DNA from 2 places in the Pseudomonas sp. FW305-70 genome. Region 1 is predicted to be linked to the other one. Evidence: predicted binding sites of a transcription regulator. Region 1 holds the regulator's gene; the other holds the start of a gene.

The links. Region 1 encodes FliA, which starts transcription of late flagellar genes. Its sites were predicted from a motif close to CTAAAGTTTNNNNNNNNNNNGCCGNTAA; they were not measured.
Region 2: the regulator FliA is predicted to act here: its motif matches at 2,871-2,898, upstream of AC3WN7_RS25375 (methyl-accepting chemotaxis protein).

Annotation. Positions count from the first base shown of each region.
Region 1 is NZ_JBYSYZ010000043.1:6,336-11,779, reverse strand. Features, by position in the region: gene flhF (flagellar biosynthesis GTPase FlhF) at 1-675, shown strand, start outside; gene fleN (flagellar synthesis regulator FleN) at 793-1,623, shown strand; gene fliA (RNA polymerase sigma factor FliA) at 1,620-2,360, shown strand; gene AC3WN7_RS24120 (chemotaxis response regulator CheY) at 2,528-2,899, shown strand; gene AC3WN7_RS24115 (protein phosphatase CheZ) at 2,921-3,709, shown strand; gene AC3WN7_RS24110 (chemotaxis protein CheA) at 3,757-5,444, shown strand, end outside.
Region 2 is NZ_JBYSYZ010000049.1:17,145-22,588, forward strand. Features, by position in the region: gene AC3WN7_RS25365 (glycerophosphodiester phosphodiesterase) at 1-528, shown strand, start outside; gene AC3WN7_RS25370 (PepSY domain-containing protein) at 776-1,081, shown strand; gene AC3WN7_RS25375 (methyl-accepting chemotaxis protein) at 1,132-2,757, opposite strand; gene AC3WN7_RS25380 (transporter) at 3,030-4,052, shown strand; gene AC3WN7_RS25385 (LysR family transcriptional regulator) at 4,248-5,144, opposite strand; gene AC3WN7_RS25390 (SDR family NAD(P)-dependent oxidoreductase) at 5,267-5,444, shown strand, end outside.

The DNA of each region.
Region 1 (5,444 bases):
CTGGAAGAGGGCGGAGTCATCGCCATGGTCGGCCCTGCCGGCATGGGCAAGACCACCACCCTGGCGAAGCTGGCTGCCCGTTACGTGCTCAAGTACGGCGCGCAGAACATTGCGCTGGTGAGCATGGACAGCTTCCGCATCGGTGCCCAGGAGCAACTCAAGACCCTGGGGCGCATTCTCAATGTGCCGGTGACCCACGTCGATCCGGGCCAGTCCCTGGTGCAGGCGCTCGATCCATTGCTGCGCAAGCGCGTGGTGCTGATCGATACCGCCGGCCTGCAGGCCAGTGACCCGGCCCTGCGCATGCAGCTCGAAAGCCTGGCCGGTCGTGGCATCCGCTCAAAAAATTATCTGGTCCTGGCAACCACCAGCCAGAAACAGGTTCTAACCGCCGCTTATCACAGTTACAAGCGTTGCGGGCTTGCCGGCTGCATCCTGACTAAACTGGATGAAACGGCAAGCCTGGGCGAGGTGTTGAGCCTGGCCATCAGTCATGAGTTGCCAGTGGCGTACCTGACCGATGGCCCGCGGATTCCGGATGATCTCCATCTGCCGCGCCGTCATCAGTTGGTCAGTCGCGCCGTCAGTGTGCAAATGCAGGAAGAACCCAGCGAAGAAGCCATGGCTGACATGTTCGCTGACATCTACCACAGTCCGACCAAGCAGGTTGGCTGAGGTATTTAATGAATAGTTTTTGTACCTACATCGATGGTCTGCCATGCATTGTTCCGTTTGTGAACGCGCAGCCAGTAATGTGGCCTCCGTCTATGCAAGACAAGGTAAAGAAATAACATGGGCAGCATGCATCCTGTACAGGTGATCGCGGTGACCGGCGGCAAAGGTGGCGTCGGGAAAACTAACGTGTCAGTGAACTTGTCCCTGGCTTTGGCTGAGCTTGGCCGGCGCGTCATGCTGCTGGACGCCGACCTGGGACTGGCGAACGTCGACGTTCTGCTGGGACTGACACCCAAACGTACCCTGGCCGACGTGATCGAGGGCCGCTGCGAACTGCGCGATGTACTGCTGCAGGGGCCAGGCGGCATCCGTATCGTTCCCGCCGCATCCGGCACTCAGAGCATGGTGCATCTGAGTCCTGCGCAACACGCCGGCCTTATCCAGGCCTTCAGTGATATCGGCGACAACCTCGACGTATTGGTGATCGACACCGCTGCCGGCATTGGTGAGTCGGTTGTCAGCTTCGTTCGCGCAGCCCAGGAAGTGCTGCTGGTGGTGTGCGACGAGCCGACCTCGATTACCGATGCCTACGCCTTGATCAAGTTGCTCAATCGCGACTACGGCATGAACCGCTTCCGCGTCCTGGCCAACATGGCCCAGAGCCCGCAGGAAGGGCGCAACCTGTTCGCCAAGTTGACCAAGGTCACGGATCGCTTCCTCGACGTCGCCCTACAATACGTCGGCGCGGTGCCCTACGACGAAAGCGTGCGCAAGGCTGTGCAGAAGCAGCGCGCCGTCTACGAGGCCTTCCCGCGTTCCAAGTGCTCGCTGGCGTTCAAGGCCATCGCGCAGAAGGTCGATACCTGGCCGCTGCCTGCCAACCCGCGCGGGCACCTGGAGTTTTTCGTCGAGCGTCTCGTGCAGCAAACAGCAGGACCTGTTCTATGACAGCCAGCGGTTACAACCTCTACAAAAAATCGGCTCGGGATGCGCAGTACGAGCTGATCGAGCGTTACGCGCCGCTGGTTAAACGCATTGCCTACCACTTGCTGGCGCGTTTGCCGGCCAGTGTCCAGGTCGAAGACCTGATCCAGGCCGGGATGATCGGCCTGCTTGAGGTATCGACCAAATATGACGCCAGCAAAGGCGCCAGTTTCGAGACGTACGCGGGCATTCGAATCCGCGGCGCCATGCTCGATGAAGTGCGCAAGGGGGACTGGGCGCCACGTTCGGTTCACCGCAATACGCGCATGGTCAGCGACGCCATTCGCTCGATTGAAGCGAAAACCGGCCGTGACGCTAAAGATCACGAAGTTGCGGCCGAACTCCAATTGAGTCTCGACGATTACTACGGAATTTTGAACGACACCCTGGGCAGCCGGTTATTCAGTTTCGACGATCTGTTGCAGGACGGCGAACACGAAGGGCTGCACGAGGATGGCGCGAGTGCTCATACCGAGCCGTCACGCGACCTGGAGGATGAACGCTTCCAGGCTGCGCTGGCGGATGCGATTGCCAATTTGCCGGAGCGTGAGCGACTGGTGTTGGCGCTGTATTACGACGAAGAGTTGAACCTCAAGGAAATCGGTGAGGTCCTGGGGGTCAGCGAATCGCGGGTCAGCCAGTTACACAGCCAGTGCGCGGCCCGCTTGCGGGGGCGTTTGGGGGAGTGGCGAGCGCGCTGAAGGCAGTGTGGGGACACTGCGAAAGAGGCGGGTGTGGTGTTGAACTGCGCCGGTCCCGATCTGTTGTGCTCCAGACAGTCATTGAGTGCTTTGCCGGATTGATTGAAATGGCGCGTCCAGGTGCTGGGCGCGTTTAAGACTGCTTGGAGGTCGAATTGGACAAGAACATGAAAATCCTCATCGTTGATGACTTCTCAACGATGCGGCGGATCATCAAGAACCTGCTGCGTGACCTTGGGTTCACCAACACCGTCGAGGCCGACGATGGCACTACCGCCATTCCGGTGCTCAACAGCGGAAGCATCGACTTTCTGGTAACGGACTGGAACATGCCGGGCATGACCGGCATCGATCTGCTGCGTCACGTGCGTGCCGATGAAAAGCTCAAGCACCTGCCGGTGCTGATGGTGACCGCTGAAGCCAAGCGTGAGCAGATCATCGAAGCGGCCCAGGCCGGCGTTAACGGCTATGTGGTCAAGCCCTTCACGGCCCAGGCGTTGAAAGAAAAAATCGAGAAGATTTTCGAACGCATCGGTTGATGACTGCGCCACGGGGGAGCTATGGGCAATAACGAAACTTCATTGGGCGACTTTGAATCGACCCTGAAAAAACACGCCGTCGAATTGGTCGCGAGCCTTGAAAAAGGCAAGTTCGGCGACGCGGTGCAATTGATCCATGAGCTCAACCAGACCCGTGACCGCGGCCTGTATCAGGAAGTGGGCAAGCTCACTCGCGAACTGCATAGCGCGATCGTCAATTTCCAGATTGACCCGCACATGCCGCAAGCCGAAGAAGTGTCGCAGATCACCGACGCCACCGAGCGCCTGGGCTATGTGGTCAAGCTGACCGAGGCCGCGGCCAACCGCACCATGGATCTGGTGGAAAATGCCACGCCGCTGGTCAACAGCCTGGCGGACGAAGCCCAGGCCTTGAGCACGGACTGGGGGCGCTTCATGCGTCGTGAAGTCGGTGCCGAAGAGTTTCGTGAACTGGCCCGGCGGGTCGACGGCTTCCTGGCGCGCAGCGGCACGGACAATCGCGCGGTGTCGGGCAACCTGAACGACATCCTGCTCGCCCAGGATTACCAGGACCTCACGGGGCAAGTGATCAAGCGTGTGACCCAACTGGTCACCGAAGTTGAAAGCAACCTGCTCAAGCTCGTGCTGATGGCCAGTCAGGTGGACCGCTTTGCGGGCATCGAGCATGACCGTGAAGCGATGCTTGCAGAAAAAGATCCACAAAAACATCTCTCTCAGGGTGAAGGTCCGCAGATTCATGCCGATAAAAGAGAAGACGTTGTGTCCGGTCAGGACGATGTGGACGATTTGCTATCCAGCCTGGGATTTTAGAATTTTAGGTATTTTGGGTTTTTAGACCTGTTAGGAGCACCCCCCTGATGAGCTTCGGCGCCGATGAAGAGATCCTTCAGGATTTCCTGGTTGAGGCCGGCGAGATTCTAGAGCAACTGTCCGAGCAACTGGTCGAGCTGGAAAGCCGTCCGGATGATGCGGATTTGCTCAATGCAATTTTTCGCGGTTTTCACACTGTAAAAGGGGGCGCCGGCTTCCTCCAGCTCAACGAACTGGTGGAGTGCTGCCACATCGCCGAGAACGTGTTCGACATCCTGCGCAAGGGTGAGCGTCGCGTCGACTCGGAACTGATGGACGTGGTTCTCGAAGCGCTGGACGCGGTGAACGGCATGTTCAGCGAAGTCCGCGAGCGCAGCCCGATCACGGCTGCGACACCTGAACTGCTGGCGGCGCTGGCCCGTCTGGCCGAGCCGCAATCGGCTGACGAAGGGGTTGCTGCACCTGTCGCCGCCGTGGTTGAAGCGCCGGTGGCTGAAGCCGATTCAGGCGATATTACCGATAACGAATTCGAGCAATTGCTGGACTCGCTCAATGCCGTCAAGGCACAGGCCGAGGCGCCGGCGGTTTCCCACGCACCTGTCAGAGAGGCACCTGCAAGCGAGACACCTGCAAGCGATGCGGCTGCCAGCGACGAAATCACCGATGCCGAGTTCGAGTCGTTGCTCGATCAGTTGCACGGTAAAGGCCAGTTTGCCGTCGATGCGATTGCGCAGGCTCCGGCTGCGGCAGAAGCCCCGAAAGCGTCGGGCGACAGTTCCGATATCACGGACGACGAATTTGAAGCACTGCTCGACCAGTTGCATGGCAAGGGCAACTTTGCTGTCGAGGCACTGGAGTCGGCCATTGCTTCGGTGCCTGCACCTGCTGCCCCAAGCGCGGTGGCGGCTGGCAGCGATCTGATTTCCGATCACGAGTTCGAAGCGCTGCTCGACGAATTGCATGGCAAGGGCAAGTTCAGCGAAGTCGGCACCGCGACGGCGGCCAACGGTTCGAACGCTGCGGTTGCGGCACCGGCAGCCAAGGCTGTGGCGCCCAAACCTGTGGCCAAGGCCCCCGAGCCAAAAGCCCAAGCCCCGGCCGCCGCTGCACCGGCTGCTGCCCGCGCCCCGGCCGCGCCACCGGCGGAAAAACCGGCGAGCGAAGCCGAGACCACCGTGCGGGTCGATACCGCGCGCCTCGACGAAATCATGAACATGGTCGGCGAGCTGGTGCTGGTGCGTAACCGCCTGGTCCGTCTGGGTCTCAACAGTGGCGACGAAGCCATGTCCAAGGCCGTATCGAACCTCGACGTGGTCACCGCCGACCTGCAAACCGCGGTCATGAAGACCCGGATGCAACCGATCAAGAAAGTCTTCGGGCGCTTCCCGCGTCTGGTTCGTGACCTGGCTCGCCAGCTCAAGAAAGAGATCAACCTGGAGCTGGTCGGTGAAGAAACCGACCTCGACAAGAACCTCGTCGAGGCCCTGGCCGACCCGCTGGTCCACTTGGTGCGCAACGCCGTCGACCACGGCATCGAGTCGCCGCAAGAACGCGAAGCCTCGGGCAAGGCCCGTGGCGGCAAGGTGATCCTGGCGGCCGAGCAGGAAGGCGATCACATCCTGCTGTCGATCTCCGATGACGGTAAAGGCATGGACCCGAATGTCCTGCGTTCCATCGCGGTCAAACGCGGCGTGATGGACAAGGACGCGGCCGATCGACTGAGCGACACCGAGTG
Region 2 (5,444 bases), on a different contig from region 1:
AGCGCGCTGGCGGTAGGCCAGGGCAACGGCAAGGTGGTCCTGCAGACCTTCGAGAAGAGCAGTCTCGAACTGCTGCAAAAGGAAATGCCGAAGGTGCCGAAGATCCTGCTGTTGTGGGTCGGTGAAGGCAGCATCGAGCCCAGGTCCAGGGTGACCTTTGCCGAGTCCGGCGCCAAGGACAAGGCCGCTTACTACTCCGCCCAACAACCAAAGGACAAAGCCGAATTCCAGCACTGGGTCGACTACGCCAAGGCCCAGGGCGCCATCGGCACCGGCCCGTCCGCCGCCCTGGCCCAGGGTGGCGACCAGAGTTACTCGGACCTGGTGCAACCCTGGATGAACCAGTACACCCACGATCAGGGTCTGCTGGTGCACGTCTACACCATCGACGATGCGGTGGACTACCAGAAAGTCATGGACACCGGCGTCGATGGGATCTTCACCAATCGCGCCAGTGAGTTGTTGAAATTCTATAAACGTCCGGCGGTGGCCAGCGTGGCGCAGGTACTACAGAACAACGGCTACTGATCCAGAGTCGCGCAAAACCTGTGGGAGCGGGCTTGCTCGCGAAAGAGCCATCAGCTTCAACATCCACGTTGACTGACACTCCGCATTCGCGAGCAAGCCCGCTCCCACAGGTTATGTATTTGTGTTTGTATGTTCGGGCACAGTCCAGCAGGAATTGATGCAGGACATGTAGAGGGTTTTAAGGGTGGCTTAAGTTACAAAAGCTAACCTGATCTCACTTGAACAGATCACCCAAGGAAAGAAGCCCATGAAGACTCTGACTGCTTTGTTTACCGCTGCAACCCTGACCCTCACTGCCGGTCTGGCCCAGGCCGACGTGCGCGTGGATGAGATCCCGCAACTGGTCAAGGACGGCAAGATCAAGCCGCTGGAAGATCTGAACAAGATCGCTCTGGATCTGCACCCGGGCGCCACGATCACCAAAACCGAGCTGGATAACCATTTCAACGGTTACGAGTATGAGATCGAGTTGCGCGACGCCAAGAACGTCGAGTGGGATGTGGACATCGATGCCTCTAACGGCAAGGTCCTGGAAAACAAGCAAGACAAGTAATCACAACCCACATAAGCCGCACGCTCTGACGATCGTGCGGCTTTTTGCGTTTAAGCGCTCAGGCGCGCCGTCACCTCGTTCAACTGCCCCGACAAACCGTGCAGGTTGTTGCTGGCCGCTTCGGTGCGCTGCACGTTGTCAAGGTTAGTGCTGGCGATGCTGGTGATCTCGGTGAGGTTGCGCGAGATGTCTTCGGCCACCGAGGTCTGTTCTTCGGCTGCGGTGGCGATCTGCCGGTTCATGTCGCGGATGGCTTCCACGGCCAGGGTGATGCGTTCGAGCATGGCGCCGGCCTCGGTCACCTGCTGCACGCTTTCTTCGCTGCGCGACTGACCGCTTTCAATCGCCTGGGCTGCTTCGATCGCACCGGTCTGCACGGTTTGAATGATCTGGTTGATCTCGATGATCGACGCCGCTGTGCGCTGGGCCAGGCTGCGGACTTCATCGGCCACCACGGCGAAACCGCGCCCGGCCTCACCGGCGCGGGCCGCTTCGATGGCCGCGTTGAGCGCCAGCAGGTTAGTCTGTTCGGCGATGCCGCGAATCACTTCCAGGACCTTGCCGATGCGCCCGCTGTCGGTTTCCAGTTGGCGGATGACCGTGGCGGTGTTGGCGATTTCGCCACGCATTTGGGTGATGGTGTGGATGGTGCCCTGCATGACTTTTTCGCCCTGCTGGGCGGACTGGTCGGCATCGTCGGCGGCCCGCGCCGCTTGCGCGGCATGACGCGCCACTTCCTGCGCCGTGGCGGACATTTCGTTCATCGCCGTGGCCACCTGATCGGTGCGGTTGAACTGCTCGTTGGTGCCGCCGGCCATCACGGTGGCGATCGAGTTCAACTCACCACTGGCGCTGTCCAGGTCCGACGCGCTGCGCTGCAAACGGCTGAAGGTTTCGGCGAGGAAATCGCGCAGGGTGTTGGCGGCGATCGCCAGTTTGCCCAACTCGTCCTGACGGGTGCTGGCCACGCGCTCGGCAAGACGACCCTGGCTGAGCTGCGCCACGTATTCGATCAGTTTGCGGATCGGTTCGACCAGGTTGCGGTTGACCAGCCACAGGCTCAGCAGGCCGATCAACAACCCCGAAACCAGCATCACGACAAGCCCCAGCAGCACCGTGCGATCGGCGGCGGCGCTGATCAAGGTCGACTGCTCGGCGCCTTGCTTGCGCAACTCGCTGACCAGTGCGCTCATCTGATCGCTGGTCGCACGGTCTACGCCTTTGACCGCGCTATCGCCCACCGTCGGATCACCACCGGCGGCCACGAACGCGTCCCGCCCCTTCTGATACGCCGCGCCCAACTGGCGATGTTCGTCACGCAAGCGCTCGATGCGGCTCTTGAGTGACGGCTCGATGCCCCTCTGCGCGGCCAGCTCGCCAAGGATGTTTTGCACATCACGCTGACGGTCTTCGAATTGCCCCCAGTACTTGCTCAGGTCCGCCGGTAGCTTGCCGCGCAACAGGACGTTTTTCCACTCTTGCACCTGCACCTTGAATTGCAGGTTGGCTTCATCGATCAATTGCGAGGTATGCAGCGGGCCCTCGATCAGATTGGCGTAGCTCTGCACGCCACTGGACAGGAAGTGAAAGCACGCCAGGGCGATCAACAGCATCGCCAGCAGGCTGCCACTCAGCAGGGCGAGAATTTGTGCTCTCAAGGACTTTTGCAAAAGCATCGATGGGTACTCATGACAGGAATGAGGCACGCCCAAAAAAGGCGTGAAAGGTGTCCGGACATCCCTGTCTGCGGTCTCGGCCGAGGCCTGCGGCGCGCAACTTAACCCAAGCGTGATCGGCGTGCCAGAGCGGTTCTTTAGAAAAATCCGACCACCGGTAGAGCATTCGTTTGCGTTATTTTTCTGTCACAAAAACGTCATCCCGACTTGCGATGATGCCGCTCAAGTGAACCTGTAAAACACGCGACAGGCGCCTCCCCTTGCGAGTCCTCATGAACCACAGCATCGATCAAAGCCATCGCGACACGGATCTGTTCGGCCTGCTTTACGGTTTCAGTTTTCGCCCCGGTGAGGCCGGTCGGGAAATCAACTCCGCCCAAGCCTTGCAGTACCTGCAACAACCGCAAAGCGACGAACAGTTTCTCTGGCTGCACCTGAACCTGGCCCATGCCGCGTGCGAGCGCTGGATGAAAAGCCATCTGGAACTGCCCGAGGAATTTTTCGAGGCGCTGCACGAAGGTTCGCGCTCGACGCGCATCGAGCATGTCGACTCCGCGTTGCTGGCGGTGGTCAACGACGTGGTGTTCAACCTCAGCAACATGGTCTCCTCGGATGTCTCGACCTTGTGGGTGTGCGCCCGCAGCCGGCTGATCATCAGCGCCCGTCTGCAGCCGCTGCACTCGGTGGACAAGTTGCGCTCGTCGGTGAAGGCCCGGGAATGCTTTCGCTCCCCGCTGGAGCTGCTGGTGCATTTGCTGCGCGACCAGGGTGAAGTGCTGACCCAGATCGTGCGCAAGACCAGCCAGAGCGTGGACCAGATCGAAGATGAGTTGCTGTCCTCGCGCCTGTCGACCAACCGCGCCGAGCTGGGCGCCAATCGCCGGGTGCTGGTGCGCTTGCAACGGCTGCTGGCGCTGGAGCCAGGCTCATTGCTGCGCCTGCTCAACCGGCCGCCGCAATGGCTGCAAAAGGAAGACGTAAAGGAGCTGCGCAAATCCACCGAGGAGTTTGCGCTGATCATCAACGACCTCACGGCGCTGGGTGAGCGGATCAAGCTGTTGCAGGAAGAGATCGCCGCCAACATCAACGAACAGACCAACCGCACGCTGTTCACCCTGACAGTGGTGACGGTGCTGGCGCTGCCGATCAACATCATCGCCGGTTTCTTCGGCATGAACGTCGGCGGCATTCCGCTAGCCGATGACCCGCAAGGATTCTGGATCCTGGTGGCACTGGTCGCGACCTTTACCGTGATTGCCGGACGCTGGGCGTTTCGCAAGCAGCAGGATTATTAAGATCAAAAGATCGCAGCCTTCGGCAGCTCCTACAGGTCAACGGTGATCCTTTGTACTGGTTGTTCACCCAACTGTTCTGAACACCGCAGTACCCTGTGGGAGCGGGCTTGCCCGCGAATGCGTCGGCACATCCGGCAGCTATGTGTCAGACAGACCGCTTTCGCGAGCAAGCCCGCTCCCACAAAAAGCCTTGTCTCAGGTTTCCGAGCGGATCACTTCCCCCAGCCAGTCCATGAACACCCTCACCCGCAACGGCAAATGCCGCTGCCGGGCATAGAGCAGCGACGCCTCCATGGACGGCGCATTGAACGGCGACAACACCTCGACCAGTTCACCGCTTTGCAGGTATTGGTGCATGCCCATTCTCGGCGCCTGAATCAGGCCGAAACCACCCAGGCCGGCGGCCTCATAGGCATCGGTGCTGTTGACCGTGACACTGCCGGCCATCGGCAGTCGCTGCACCTGCCCCTTGTCGACGTACACAAAGCCTTCCGAACGCCCGCCCAAAACGCCGACGTAATGCACCAGCCGATGCCGTGCCAGATCCTCAAGTCGCTCGGGCACGCCATAGCGCTGCAGATACGCAGGGCTGGCGCAATTGACCATGGTGAAGTCACACAGGTGTCGCGCCACCACCGATTGGTCCGGCTGGGCGCCGATGCGCAGCACGCAATCGAACCCTTCGGCGAGCAGATCGACCCGGCGGTCGGTGCTGCTGATTTCCAGCTCAAGCAGCGGGTGCTGCGCCATGAACGCCGGCAGGCGCGGCATCACCACACGACGGGCGAGAATGTTCGGCAGGTCGATGCGAATGCGCCCCACCAGCGACGCCTCGTCCTGGCGAAACAAGCCCTCGATTTCGTCCATGTGCGACAGCAGGTCCTTGCTGCGCTCATACAACACCAGACCATCCTGGGTCGCCTGGACCTTGCGCGTGGTACGTTGCAACAGCCGGGTGCCGAGCAACGCCTCCAGCGCCTGCACATGCTCGGACACCGTTGATCGAGGCAGCCCGAGGCTTTCACCGGCCTGGGTGAAACTCGACATCTCGCTGACACGGACAAAGGTGCGCAACAGTTCCAGTTTGTTCATCAGCCTGCTCTTTCATTGTTCTGTTTATCCGACCAGTGATTCCGGTTTCACTCTATTTATCACCCCTACACGGATAAATAAACTTCCTCACATCAACCGCCCACTGCACCTGAGGAAGTCCCATGAACCGTAAAATCGCACTGATCACCGGCGCCAGCCGCGGCCTCGGCAAAAACGCAGCCCTGCATCTGGTCGCCCAAGGCATCGACATCATCGGCACCTACAACAGTCGCGTCGATGAGGCCCAGGCACTGGTGGCCGAGATCGAAAGCCTGGGCGGTCGCGCCGTGATGCTGCAAC